DNA from 3 places in the Haloglycomyces albus DSM 45210 genome. Region 1 is predicted to be linked to each of the others. Evidence: predicted binding sites of a transcription regulator. Region 1 holds the regulator's gene; each other region holds the start of a gene.

Region 1 (4,201 bases):
TCGGCGGCGTGATGCCCTTCCGGCCCGTCAAGGACTCCAGCGTTGCCACTGGGCAGCTGGTCGATGAGGAAAAACGGTTCAGTCACGGTTTTCTACCTTAGACGCCTTGCGGCCATGGCTGCGGTGTTGTGGGGACGCGGTTGTCGTCCCCACGGCGAGATTACTGGTGACCGTGGAAGGCGTCGCGCATCCGCGCGAAGAAGCCCGAGCCGGACTTAACTTCCTTGATCTCCTCGTCGCGTAGTGTCGCCAGGTTACGCAGGATCTCTTCCTGTTCCCCATCCAGTTTGGTGGGGGTGCGTACGTCGAGTTCGACGTAGAGGTCGCCGCGTGTGCCGGTACCGCGTAGTTTGGGAATGCCCTTGCCACGGATCTTTTTGACCGTGTCGGGTTGGGTGCCGGGCGGTACCTCGACTTCCACTTCCTCGTCGAGGGTGTGAACGTTGAGTTTGGTTCCCAGCGCCGCTTGGGTCATGGGTACGCGCACTCGGCAGTGCAGGTCCGGTCCGTCGCGGGTGAAGACCTCGTGCGGTTTTTCGTGGACTTCGACGTACAGGTCGCCGGCCGGGCCGCCGCCGGGGCCGACCTCGCCTTCGCCCGACAGACGGATCCGCATGCCGTCTTCGATGCCCGAGGGGATCTTGACGGTGATCTTGCGGCGGCTGCGGACGCGTCCTTCCCCGCCGCATTTGCTGCAGGGGTCGGCTATGAGGGAGCCGTAGCCGGAGCAGGCCGAACAGGGGCGAACCGAACGCATTTGCCCGATGATGGTGTTCTGCACGACCTGTACCTGGCCGTTGCCGCCACAGGTGGTACAGGTTTTGACCTCTCCGGTTTCGGAGCCTGAGCCGGTGCATTCGTCACAGAGAACGGCCGTCTCCACGGTAATGTCCGATTCGGTGCCGAAGGCCAGTTCGTCCAGGCTGAGGTCCAGTCGGATCAGGGCGTCGTTACCGGGGCGCGTGCGCGAGCGCGGTCCACGGCGACCTCCGAAGCCGCCCATCGACCCGCCGAAGAAGGCGTCCACGATGTCTTCGAAGCCCATGAAGTTGCCGCCTGCGGCACCGGCTCCGGCCGATCGGTCGTGAGGGTCGCCACCGGCATCCACAATGGCCCGCTTGTCGGGGTCCATGAGGACTTCAAAGGCGACGTTGACCTCTTGCAGGCGCTCTTCGGCGTCGGGTTCGTCGGAGACGTCCGGGTGATACTTGCGCGCGAGCTTCCGATAGGCCTTCTTCATTTCGGCCTCGGAAGCCCCTTTCTCGAGACCCAGAATTCCGTAATAGTCTTTAGCCACAGGTAATCTCACTATATTTGTTGTTCAACGGTTGCGTTCCAATATGTCTGAGACATAGCGGGCCACGGCACGGACTGCCGCGATGGTCCCTGGGTAGTCCATGCGAGTGGGTCCAACGACCCCCATGTGCCCGACGACAGCACCAGGCCCGTAACCGGTGGTTACCACCGTGGTGTGCCGGAAATCATCGAGTTCGTTCTCATCTCCGATGCGGACGGTCAAATTGGTCTGCTCTCCGGGAGGACCAATGAGCCGCATGAGAACCATTTCCTCTTCCAACGCCTCCAGCAGCGGCGTGACACTGCGTATCGGCGCTACGGTGCGGGTGAGATTGGCGGCCCCGGCCACGGCCACGCGTTCCTCGCTGGAGTCCAGGAAGGCGTCCAGGAGGACACGGGTCAGTCCGGTCGCGATGCCGCGCAGCTCCGGCCGGGCCTCATTAGGCAGCCGAGACAGGATCTCGGGAGCCTCCACGATAGGTTGCCCGGCGAGTTTTTCGTTGATGAGCGTGCGCAGTTCGAGCGTGTAGTCCTCGTCGATTTCCTCGCGGAATTCCAGGTGCCGCTGTTCGACTCGTCCGGTGTCGGTGATGACGACCAGTAGAAGCCGGTACGGACCGAGACGAAGGAGCTCAAGGTGCCGCACGGTGGAACGGTTGAGGCTGGGGTACTGCACCACGGCGACCTGGTGGGTCAGTTGCGCCAGGAGACGGACGGTTCGGTTGACCACGTCGTCGAGGTCGCCGGCCTCGGAAAGATAGCGGTTGACCGCCCGGCGTTCGGCGCTGGAGAGCGGCTGGATCTTCTCCAGGCGATCGACGAAAAGGCGATAGCCCTTGTCGGTGGGGATTCGCCCCGCCGAGGTATGGGGCTGCTGGATATAGCCGGAGTCTTCCAGCCAGGCCATGTCGTTTCGCACGGTCGCGGCGGATACTCCCAATTCGTGTTGGGTGGCAATGGCTTTCGAGCCCACCGGCTCCTGAGTGGAGACATAGTCCTCAACGACGGCACGCAGCACCTGTAGTTTGCGTTCATCCATCGCCTCTCAAGTCCTTCCACTCCCCGGCCTGCATCCTTACCGCGAACGTTGTTTCGGGTCGAACGACGACACCGTCCCACGAACGTTCACGATCAAGTTTGGCACTCTTAAGGCTAGAGTGCCAAACTCAAACCCTAGAACACAACGAATACGCAGTTTAATGCCCCGTTTCCGGGCTATGAGTCAGGAAACAGGAGTTGTCCGGATTCGTCGGCCACCACGCCGGAGGAACCGAAGTCCTCGGCCAGTTCATTGATGGCGTCGAGGCCGCGCGCCTGGTCGTCGGGAGCGGGGTAGCCATTGGAGTCCATCACCGTTGGGGTGAATTTCGACTCGACGGTCTCTCCGTCCTTCGACAGCGTCACCGATAGGACTCCGCCCACACCGAGCCAGCCGTCGCCGTCCAGAATGTTCTGTCCGCCACCGAAATTACCGAGGGAGTAAGCGATGAGTTTACCGTTGTAATATTCCATTCCGCGCATGACGTGCGGACCGTGCCCGATGACGACGTCCGCGCCGGCGTCCACGCAAGCGTGCGACAGACCCATGGGGTCGCCGCGATCCTCGCCGTGAAACGTCTCGGTCCCGGCGGTGACGTGACGGGCGTCGGTGCCTTCGGCACCCATGTGTACTGAGACCACCACGACGTCGGCGCTCGCGGCCGCCTCACGCACCAATTGGTCGCAGGCCTGAATATCGCGGGAGTCGGTGAACATGTAATACGGTGCGAAACCGACGATCGCTACGGAGATCCCGTTCCGTTCCACCTGCGTGATCGTGCCCTGATGACCTGACAGCTCCATGCCGAGACCCTCCACTACGTCCCGGGTTTCCTCCGCCCCTTGTGGTCCGGCGTCCCAGGCGTGGTTGTTGGCGTGATTGAGCACGTCGAATCCCGCCTCGGAGTAGAGCGAGGCGTATTCACCGGGCAAACGGAAGTAGATACAGCCCGACTCACACTTCTGCCACTCGGCGGTGGAGAAAGCGCCTTCCAGGTTGGCGATGTTGACGTCCCCGTCGAATCGATCACTCACCTTCGCAAAGAAGGCGTCGTCGCCTTCTGCCGGAAGCCGGTCGGGCCACTTGCCGGGGAACGCGTCTCCCACGTGCGTAATGGTGACGCCCTCAACCTCCGGTTCCCGGGTCGGCGACGGCCGGGGCGAACGGCTTTCCTCACCGGCCCGGCCGGGAGCGGATTCGTCCGAATCCTCACTTCCGCACGCGGTCAAGGACAGTCCCGCACCGGCACCGAGCAATACACTGCGGCGCGCCAAGGCACGGGTGGACAGCGGAGTGGTACGAGGCATGAAAACAAGTCTCCAATGAACGCGAATCGGCTCTGTCCGGGCGGCGAGCCTCCCGGCGAGTCGTTGAATATTCAGGGGTCGTTATACGGTGAGATCGCGGATGACGGCGTCGGCCAATAGGCGCCCTCGCAGCGTCAACCGCAAGCGCCCGTCACCGATGACCACCAGACCGTCATCGGCCAGGCGGTCGGCGACCGCACGGGCCTCTCGGCTCAACAACTGTAGCGGAAGGCCCGTCGAGAGCCTAGTCCGCAACATAATCGTTTCCAAATAGTGATCACTATCAGTCAATTCCTCACCGTCGTCGACGGCGAGTCCGTCGGCCAGACGCTGTCCGTACGTCGCGGGATGTTTGACGTTCCACCAGCGTATTCCCGGCAGATGCGAATGCGCCCCGGGTCCGGCTCCCCACCAGTGGCCCCCATCCCAATAGAGGACGTTGTGCCGACAGCGACCCTCCTCACCACGCGCCCAGTTGGATACCTCATACCAACTGAAACCGGATTGAGACAGGATCTCCTCGGCCGCGAGATAGCGGTCGGCGGCCACATCGTCCGAC
Region 2 (4,201 bases), 650 kb from region 1:
TTCTGGTCCTTCCAACCGGCGGTAACGACGGCATCGTGCAATTTTGGTCCATCGACGGCTTTCCCGACACCGTCAACGGGATCACCGCCTTCACCCCAACGGAATACACCGAGATCCAGCGAAGGGCGGAAGGCTTCCCGTCGGTCGAATCGGTGCGATCGCTCCAGGAAGCGGGTATCTCCACGGTGGTCGTCATACCGCAATGGGCACGCGGCACGGAGTGGGAACAGCTCGACGTGGACGATCCTCCGGGGCATGTGGACGTCGAACGCCGCCCGGGCGCGGTGGTGTACTCCCTGGACTGAGCCGGTTAAGTACCGACTTGACGCAGAAACGCCACGACTCCCGAGGGTTCGGACTCGTCGTGGCGATGCAGTGGGCTGGCGATGATGTCCATCGTCAGCCGCGAACCGTCCATCTCGATCCGTGCCAATCCCCGTTCCAAGGTGTTGCTCTGCATGGCTCGCAGCATGGGGAGGCGTCCCAGTTCGGGCGTGCCCAGCCGATGTCCGCCGGGGCTGAAATCCACAAACCGTATCCCGGCGTCCAGAAACCTCGGCATTGTCTCTTCGACCTCCGCCGAGAGCCCGAGAAGCCGCAAGGCGGATATGGACATGGCCCGGATACGGAGGTTTTCGTCCAGCAGAGCACAGGGATCCCCACTACCTTGAATCGCCGACTTCCACGGAATGAGGTTTGCCGGCAGTGGAGCGGAGTGGGCGTAACGCGAACGCGCCGCCAGACGCGAGGAATTGTCGTTTCCCTGGGGCAGAGACATTTCCAGTTGGGTCATCGACGCAAGCGCTCCTCGTCCGACCCCTGGACGGACCAGTGGTCGATATCAGGGTGTGATCGCGATCTTCGGCTCTTCCAACGGTAAGCGATCAGTGACAGTGAAATACTCTCAGTTCACTCAAGTTAACACATACTCGCTAAGATTGGAAAGCACTGGACAAAACCACCAGAGTTCGCAGGGTCACGCGAGCCGCCGCGTCATGCGTCATTTCCCTGGTTTATTAACTAGTATCTGCCCTATGACAGACAATCCGTATTGGAATGAATCGGACCAGTCGCGCTTCGACGAGTCCAGCGATCCCATCGTCACCGGCGACTTCTCCTCCTGGTGGAACGCCGGTATCAATGTGGTGCAACGGTCCTGGCGTTCCATGGGAACGATCCTCCTCATCGGGGTGGCGATCCCCGGCTTCGTGCTGAACCTGCTCAATACCCTGGCCTATCAGGACACCGAATCCGGCATGTTCGACATGGGGGCGGCCAATGCCGAGACCTACGACCCCGGTGCGGCCCTCGGCTTTTCCTTGCTGGCCATTCTGCTCCTGTATCTCTACGCCGCCGCGACCATGGCCGCCACCCGTACCGCCGCGGCCGACGCCGCCGGCGGTTTTGTGACGACCTCAGAGGCATTGAAAGCCGCGTTTCGAGTGGGCTGGAAGCTATGGCTGTGGATGGTGCTGGGGTACCTCTGCGTCTCCATTGGACTGGTTTTGCTGGTCGTTCCCGGATTGTTGGTGGCCTTCGGTCTGGCCGTGATCGTTCCGGCCGCCACGTTCCAGAAGAACGTCAATCCGTTCGCACGGTCGTTCGCGCTGACCTATACGAATTTCGGCCCGGCCTTGGGACGTGTGGTCGTCACCGTCATCATCGCGGCCGTCATCAACTGCCTGATTTCCGTCTTCATGGGTTTCCTGGCCGATGTGTTCCTACAGCACGCCCCGGTGGCGATCGGAAACATCATGGCCGTGGTGCTGTCGGCGCTCACCGCTCTGCTGATGTTGATTCCCATGCTGTGGATGACGGCGGCCAATCTCTGTACCTATGCGGCCCTACGCGGTCGATCCGAGGCGATTTCCGCCGTCTCGCTGTCGTCCGAAGCGACCGACGTCGCCCGCTGAATTCGTCTACGACACAATTCACATCCTGAATCACCAGGAAAAATTCCCCCCAGTTTGGCACTCGGAACCGGAGAGTGCTATACCTGAATTGGCACTCGAACGCTGTGAGTGCTAAATAATCGTGCGCGCTGAGGTGGCCGTAAGCACTGGGCCGTGTGGGCCCACAATGCTTGAGTCGTCGCGGGCTGCCGCCTCACCGTCGAAACAATGTGTAACGACGCATCCGAAAGGAAGCCATCAATATGGCAAAGATGATCGCATTCGACGAGGAGGCTCGCCGCGGCCTAGAGCGAGGCATGAACTCCCTCGCCGATGCCGTAAAAGTCACCCTCGGACCTAAGGGCCGCAACGTCGTTCTCGACAAAAAGTGGGGCGCACCCACCATCACCAACGACGGTGTTTCCGTAGCCAAGGACATCGAACTGGACGAGGCCTACGAAAAGATCGGTGCCGAGCTCGTCAAAGAGGTCGCGCAGAAGACCGACGAGGTCGCCGGTGACGGTACGACGACCGCTACCGTTCTCGCCCAGTCCCTGGTGAAGGAAGGCCTCCGCGCCGTCGCCGCCGGTGCCAACCCGATCGCCATCAAGAAGGGCATCGAAAAGGCCGTTTCCAGCGTCGTCGAACAGCTCCACAGCATCTCCACCGAGGTGGACACCGAGGAGCAGATCGCCAACACCGCCTCCATCTCCGCCGGTGACACCACCGTCGGTGCCATCATCGCCGAAGCGATGGAGAAGGTCGGTAAAGAAGGCGTCATCACCGTTGAAGAGTCCAACACCTTCGGGCTGGACCTGGAGCTGACCGAAGGTATGCGCTTCGACAAGGGCTACCTGTCCGGTTACTTCGTGACCGACCAGGACCGCATGGAAGCCGTCCTGGAAGACCCCTACATCCTGATCGTCAACCAGAAGATCAGCGCCATCAAGGACCTGCTGCCGACCCTGGAGAAGGTGACGCAGACGGGCAAGCCGCTGCTGATCATCTCCGAAGACGTCGACGGTGAAGCGCTGGCCACCCTCGTGGTCAACAAGATCCGTGGCATCTTCAAGTCCGTCGCCGTCAAGGCTCCCGGTTTCGGTGACCGTCGCAAGGCCATGCTGGGCGACATCGCCGTCCTGACCGGCGGTCAGGTCATCAGCGAAGAGGTCGGCCTCAAGCTGGACAACGTGGACCTGGACATGCTGGGTACGGCTCGCAAGATCGTCATCGACAAGGACGAGACCACCATCGTCGACGGTGGCGGCGACCAGGACCAGATCGACGGTCGCGTAACCCAGATCCGCGCCGAGATCGAAAACAGCGACTCCGACTACGACCGTGAGAAGCTGCAGGAGCGCCTGGCCCGCCTGGCCGGCGGTGTCGCCGTCATCCGTGTCGGTGCCGCCACCGAGGTCGAGCTGAAGGAGCGCAAGCACCGTATCGAAGACGCCGTGCGCAACGCGAAGGCCGCCGTCGAAGAGGGCATCCTCCCCGGTGGGGGAACCGCGCTGGTTCAGGCCGGTGCGAAGGCCTTCGAGAAGATCGACACCGCCGAGCCCGACGAGGCCACCGGTGTGGAGATCGTGCAGCGCGCCCTGGGCGCCCCGCTGCGCGCCATCGCCGAGAACGCCGGATTCGAAGGCGGAGTCATCGTGGAGAAGGTGAAGAACCTGCCGGTCGGTGAAGGTCTCAACGCCGCCACGGGCGACTACGTCAACATGTTGGACGCCGGTATCCCGGACCCGACCAAGGTGACCCGCTCGGCTCTGCAGAACGCCGGTTCGATCGCCGGTCTGTTCCTGACCACCGAGGCCGTCGTCGCCGACGTTCCCGAGAAGGAAGGCGCCGCCCCCGCAGGCGGTGCGCCTGACATGGGTGGCATGGGCGGTATGGGCTTCTAAGCCGACACCGTTCCGCGTTTCGACGCGACATGCTTTCCGCCGTGTGGCTCCGCGCCACACGGCGTTTTTCATGCTCGATTCCCTGGGGGCCATGGATAGAACCCCGCCGATCCGCAGGATACGCCTACCGCCCAGGCCTTCCTGTCATAGTTCCGACATTTTCTATATTGTTCGGTTGGCATATGTTGGGTAACCTGGTATATGACGCGGCAGTCGACTGACTCACGTTTGAGGTGTACATCCGTATTAGTAGTACGTACCGTCCGCCCCCGAATCACCTGCCCGTTCACCGCGAAGTCAGCCACGCCCGGAGGCGGTCCACGGCCCTGAACGTCTCCGCCCCCGATTCACGAACTCGACCGGCCCGAGCTGAGGTTTCATGTTCACGCAAGTAAATATGACAGG
Region 3 (4,201 bases), 180 kb from region 1:
TCGATGCCGAGCTGCTCTTCCTTGTCGTCCACCTTCAGACCGTCGAGCACCGGAGCGGCGTGGATGAGCGCGGAACCACCGCCGGCGATGATGCCTTCCTCCGACGCGGCCTTGGTGGCGGCGACGGCGTCTTCGATGCGGTGCTTACGCTCTTTCTGCTCCACCTCGGTGGCCCCGCCGACCTTGAGGACGGCGACTCCACCCGACAGCTTCGCCAGACGCTCTTCCAGTTTCTCGCGGTCCCAGGAGGAGTCGGTCTGCTGGATCTGAGTCTTGATCTGCTGCACGCGAGCGTCGACGACGCTCTTGTCACCGGCACCGTCCACGATGGTGGTGTCATCCTTGGTGATGGTGACGCGACGAGCGGAACCCAAGTGGTTCAGTTCGGCCTGCTTGATGCTGAGGCCGACCTCGTCGGAGATCACTTCGGCACCGGTCAGAGCCGCGATGTCGCCCAGCATGGCCTTGCGGCGGTCGCCGAACGCCGGAGCCTTGACCGCCGCGACCTTGACGGTACCGCGCAGAGCGTTGACCGACAGGGTGGCGAGCGCTTGGCCTTCCAGGTCCTCGGCGATGATGATCAGCGGCTTGGATTCGTTGACGACCTTTTCCAGGAGGGGAAGGAGGTCTTCGATCACCGAGATCTTGTTGTTGGTGACCAGGATGTAGGGGTCTTCGAAGACCGCCTGACGGGATTCCTGGTCGGTGATGAAGTTCGGGGAGATGTATCCCTTGTCGAACTGCATGCCTTCGGTGACGTCCAGTTCGGTTTCCAGGCTGGAGCCGTCTTCGATGGAGATGACGCCGTCGGTGCCGACGGTGTCCATCGCGTTGGCGATGAGTTCACCGATTTCTTCGTCCTGGGCGCTGATGGCGGCCACTTGCTGGATGTGCTCGTGTCCGTTGATGTCGATGGAGCGCTTCAGGAGTTCGTCGCTCACTGCAGTGGCGGCCTGGTCGATGCCACGGCGAATGGCGACGGGGTTTCCGCCCGCGGTGACGGATTTAATGCCGAGGTGCGACATAACCTGGGCGAGAACCGTCGCGGTCGTGGTTCCGTCTCCGGCGACGTCGTTGGTTTTGGTGGCGACTTCCTTGACCAGCTGGGTACCGAGGTTGTCGTCGGCGTCTTCCAGTTCGATCTCTTTGGCGATGGTGACACCGTCGTTGGTGATCACCGGGGCGCCAAAGGACTTCTCCAGAACGACGTTGCGTCCTTTGGGGCCGAGGGTCACCTTCACGGTGTCGGCCAGCTTGTCCACCCCGTGGAGGAGGTGTTCGCGCGCGCTGTCTGCGAATGTTAGTTCTTTAGCCATTTCCTTGTTCCTTGGATAGATAGGCAAGAAGGCCCCACATGCGATGTAGGGCCTGGCCGTGTGCGGAAACCTCAGCCGGTTCGGTTCCGTGCGGTGGTTTCGTTACACGGCCTTGTCCTTCGACTTACTTCTCGACGACGGCGAGAACGTCACGCGAGGAGAGGATCAGGTACTCGTCACCGGCGTACTTGACTTCGGTGCCTCCGTACTTGGAGTAGATGACGACGTCACCGACGTTGACGTCGACGGGGACGCGGTTGCCCTTTTCGTCGATGTTGCCGGGCCCCACGGCGAGGACGGTGCCCTCCTGCGGCTTCTCTTTGGCGGTGTCGGGGATGACGATGCCGGAAGCCGTCGTGGTTTCCGCTTCGTTGGTCTGGACGACAATGCGGTCACCCAGCGGCTTGATAGCAGCCTCACTCATTTGGATCTCCAAACTTGACAGGTCTATATTGTATGCCGCCACGTTCGCGGGTCTTGTCGTCGCGGGAGCAAGACCACGGTGGCAATGTAGAGGTGGATTTCCGTACCGGAAAACCTCTCTTAGCACTCTAACATCGAGAGTGCCAAACCGGAAAGTCCGGTTGGCAATCTCGTGGCACGAGTGCTAATCGTAAAATTATTATCGCAGTTCAATGCGCTTTGTTGCGAGTTTTTGTGGCGAAGAAATCATTTCTGGAGTGGGGCATGTCGGAGGCAGTGGAACGTTGGGAGGCCGTGGCGGCCGATTCACAACTGCAGGAGCGGGCGGAGCGCGCCTGGCGGGAGTTCGGTCATAACGCGACGGTGAAGTTGCGTCGCCACTACTCCGATCCCGGTGTGGTGGCCGCGGCCGTCGGGCTCGCACAGCTGCGCGAACGCGCCCGGTCGAAATTCGGAGCGGACGCCGCATCCATGTTCTTCACCCGTGCGACCTTGGAGCAGGCGACACGTCCCGCCGTCGCACGGCGACGAGCCGAACGACTGGCGGCCTACGGCGGTGACCGTTCGGCCGTCAGTGATCTGTGCGCGGGACTGGGCACGGAATCTCTCGCTCTGGCCCGAGCGGGACTGCGGGTGAGGGCCGTGGAGTGGGATCCGGAGACGGCGTGGTTGACGCGCGCCAATGCCGCCGCGCTGGGATGGAGTCACTCCATCTCGGTCGAGCGGGCCGATGCTTTGGAGGTGCCGCTCGACGACATCGCCGTCGCCGACCCGGCCCGCCGCGACGGGGTGGGCCGACGCTTCGACCCGGCTCACTATTCCCCCGCCTTGGACGAACTGTTGCGCCGTCTCACCCCGTTGCGCGCCTCCGCGGTCAAGGTCGGCCCGGGCATCGATCACGCCTGGATCGACTCGGTCCACGCCGAGGGGGAGTGGGTCTCGTACGACGGCACGGTGGTGGAGGCGTGTCTCTGGGTGGGGGACGCGGCCGCCGCACCGCGGAGGGCGTCGGTGTGGGACGGCACGTCCTGGCACGAGCTGTCCGGCACGGGAGGAGAAACCGCCCCCACGTCCACTCGCGCGGGAGACTTCCTGATCGAGCCCGACGGAGCGGTGATTCGTTCCGGTCTCGTGTCCGATCTGGCGCGTTCCTGCGACGCGTGGACCGGGCATCCTTCGATCGCCTACCTGTACGCCGACCGCCCCGCTGTGACTCCGCTGGCACGCTGTTGGAGGATCGCCGAGCGACTGCCCTTCAAAACCAAGTCTCTGGCACGGGCGCTGCGTGAACGCCGAATCGGCGCCTTGACGATCAAACAGCGGGGAACCGGAATCGACCCGCAGAAGTTGCGTCGCGAGCTACGCCTCCAGGGAGACCGGTCGGCAACCGTTGCCTTGACGCGAGTGGGCGACGAGCACGTAACGTGGCTTCTCGAATACCCGACGTCGGCCTAGTCACCCGACCGAGGGAGGCCGTCCGAATCGCCCGTTTCCCAGTGCAACCGAGCGTGTCGGTGAGGTGTTTAGCTAACGAAGGCAATGTTCGACTTCCACACTGCCGCGCCTGCGACGACCGAACTCCGAAAGCACCGTGTCATGTCCACGACCCTGATGGCCGACCCCGTTCGGCAGAACGATACGACGCGCTCGGCGCACCGCCGACGACACCGAGGAGGCCCGCTTGAACCGCATTTTCCACCGAGGCGGCAAGTGGGAGAGACCGCAATCGACACCCCAGATGTGAAGGACTTTTCAACACCAGTGACAATGGGGACTACGACTCAGCCGTCGATGTTCGTCGCGTCCCCAAGAGCCCGTGGAGTGTCCGTGCGCACCGAATCCGACTTTATTGACCTTTACGAGGATCACTATTCGGATCTGGCCGGTCAAGTATCCGCGTATTTGGGCGATGCCAGTGAAGCGCAGGACATGGTGCAGGAGGCGTTCCTCCGCGCGTGGCAGCGATGGGACCGGATCGGGGTTTACGACCAGCCCTTGGCGTGGGTTCGCCGCGTGGCCTGGAACCTCGCCACCAACCGCCACCGCCGCAATCAGGTGGCCCGTCGATTTCTCTTGAAACAACGTGATCCCGAAGGCGTTCCGGCCGTCAATCCCGATCACATCGCCCTTCACGAAGCTCTCCAGAAGGTCGGTGCCCGGCAACGGAAAGCCATCGTCATGCATTACATGGGCGACATGTCGGTCGCCGATATAGCCGAGGTGTGCGGCGTCAGAGCCGGAACGGTGAAGTCATGGCTGCATCGGGGACGAAAAGAACTGGCGGGACTCCTAGGCGACGATCCGAGACCACCGGCCGATAAAACACCGACAAGACAACGGACGTTTGAAGGGGGGAACCACTCATGAACGAAAATGAAGTCCACGACGACCGGATCCGTGAGGCGTTCCAGTCGTATCGTGACGAGACTGCGAGGTTCTTCCCCACCCCCGATGTCAACGAC

What was found. The regulator HrcA, encoded in region 1, represses chaperone genes, less so after heat shock. The targets are predictions, from matches to a motif close to CTTAGCACTCNCNNNNNGNGAGTGCTAAG.
Region 2: a site for HrcA is predicted at 2,001-2,029, ahead of groL (chaperonin GroEL). Genes of this name have one in related genera too.
Region 3: a site for HrcA is predicted at 1,859-1,887, ahead of groES (co-chaperone GroES). Genes of this name have one in related genera too.

Annotation. Positions count from the first base shown of each region.
Region 1 is NZ_AZUQ01000001.1:385,977-390,177, forward strand. It holds gene HALAL_RS0101975 (16S rRNA (uracil(1498)-N(3))-methyltransferase) at 1-86, opposite strand, end outside; gene dnaJ (molecular chaperone DnaJ) at 161-1,297, opposite strand; gene hrcA (heat-inducible transcriptional repressor HrcA) at 1,322-2,335, opposite strand; gene HALAL_RS0101990 (CapA family protein) at 2,512-3,642, opposite strand; gene hemW (radical SAM family heme chaperone HemW) at 3,724-4,201, opposite strand, start outside.
Region 2 is NZ_AZUQ01000001.1:1,035,867-1,040,067, forward strand. It holds gene HALAL_RS0104855 (hypothetical protein) at 1-305, shown strand, start outside; gene HALAL_RS0104860 (nitrogen regulation protein NR(II)) at 311-793, opposite strand; gene HALAL_RS0104865 (hypothetical protein) at 1,035-1,913, shown strand; gene groL (chaperonin GroEL) at 2,156-3,796, shown strand; gene HALAL_RS0104875 (ATP-binding protein) at 4,194-4,201, shown strand, end outside.
Region 3 is NZ_AZUQ01000001.1:570,380-574,580, forward strand. It holds gene groL (chaperonin GroEL) at 1-1,316, opposite strand, end outside; gene groES (co-chaperone GroES) at 1,441-1,740, opposite strand; gene HALAL_RS0102830 (class I SAM-dependent methyltransferase) at 1,974-3,194, shown strand; gene HALAL_RS0102840 (RNA polymerase sigma factor) at 3,567-4,106, shown strand; gene HALAL_RS0102845 (hypothetical protein) at 4,103-4,201, shown strand, end outside.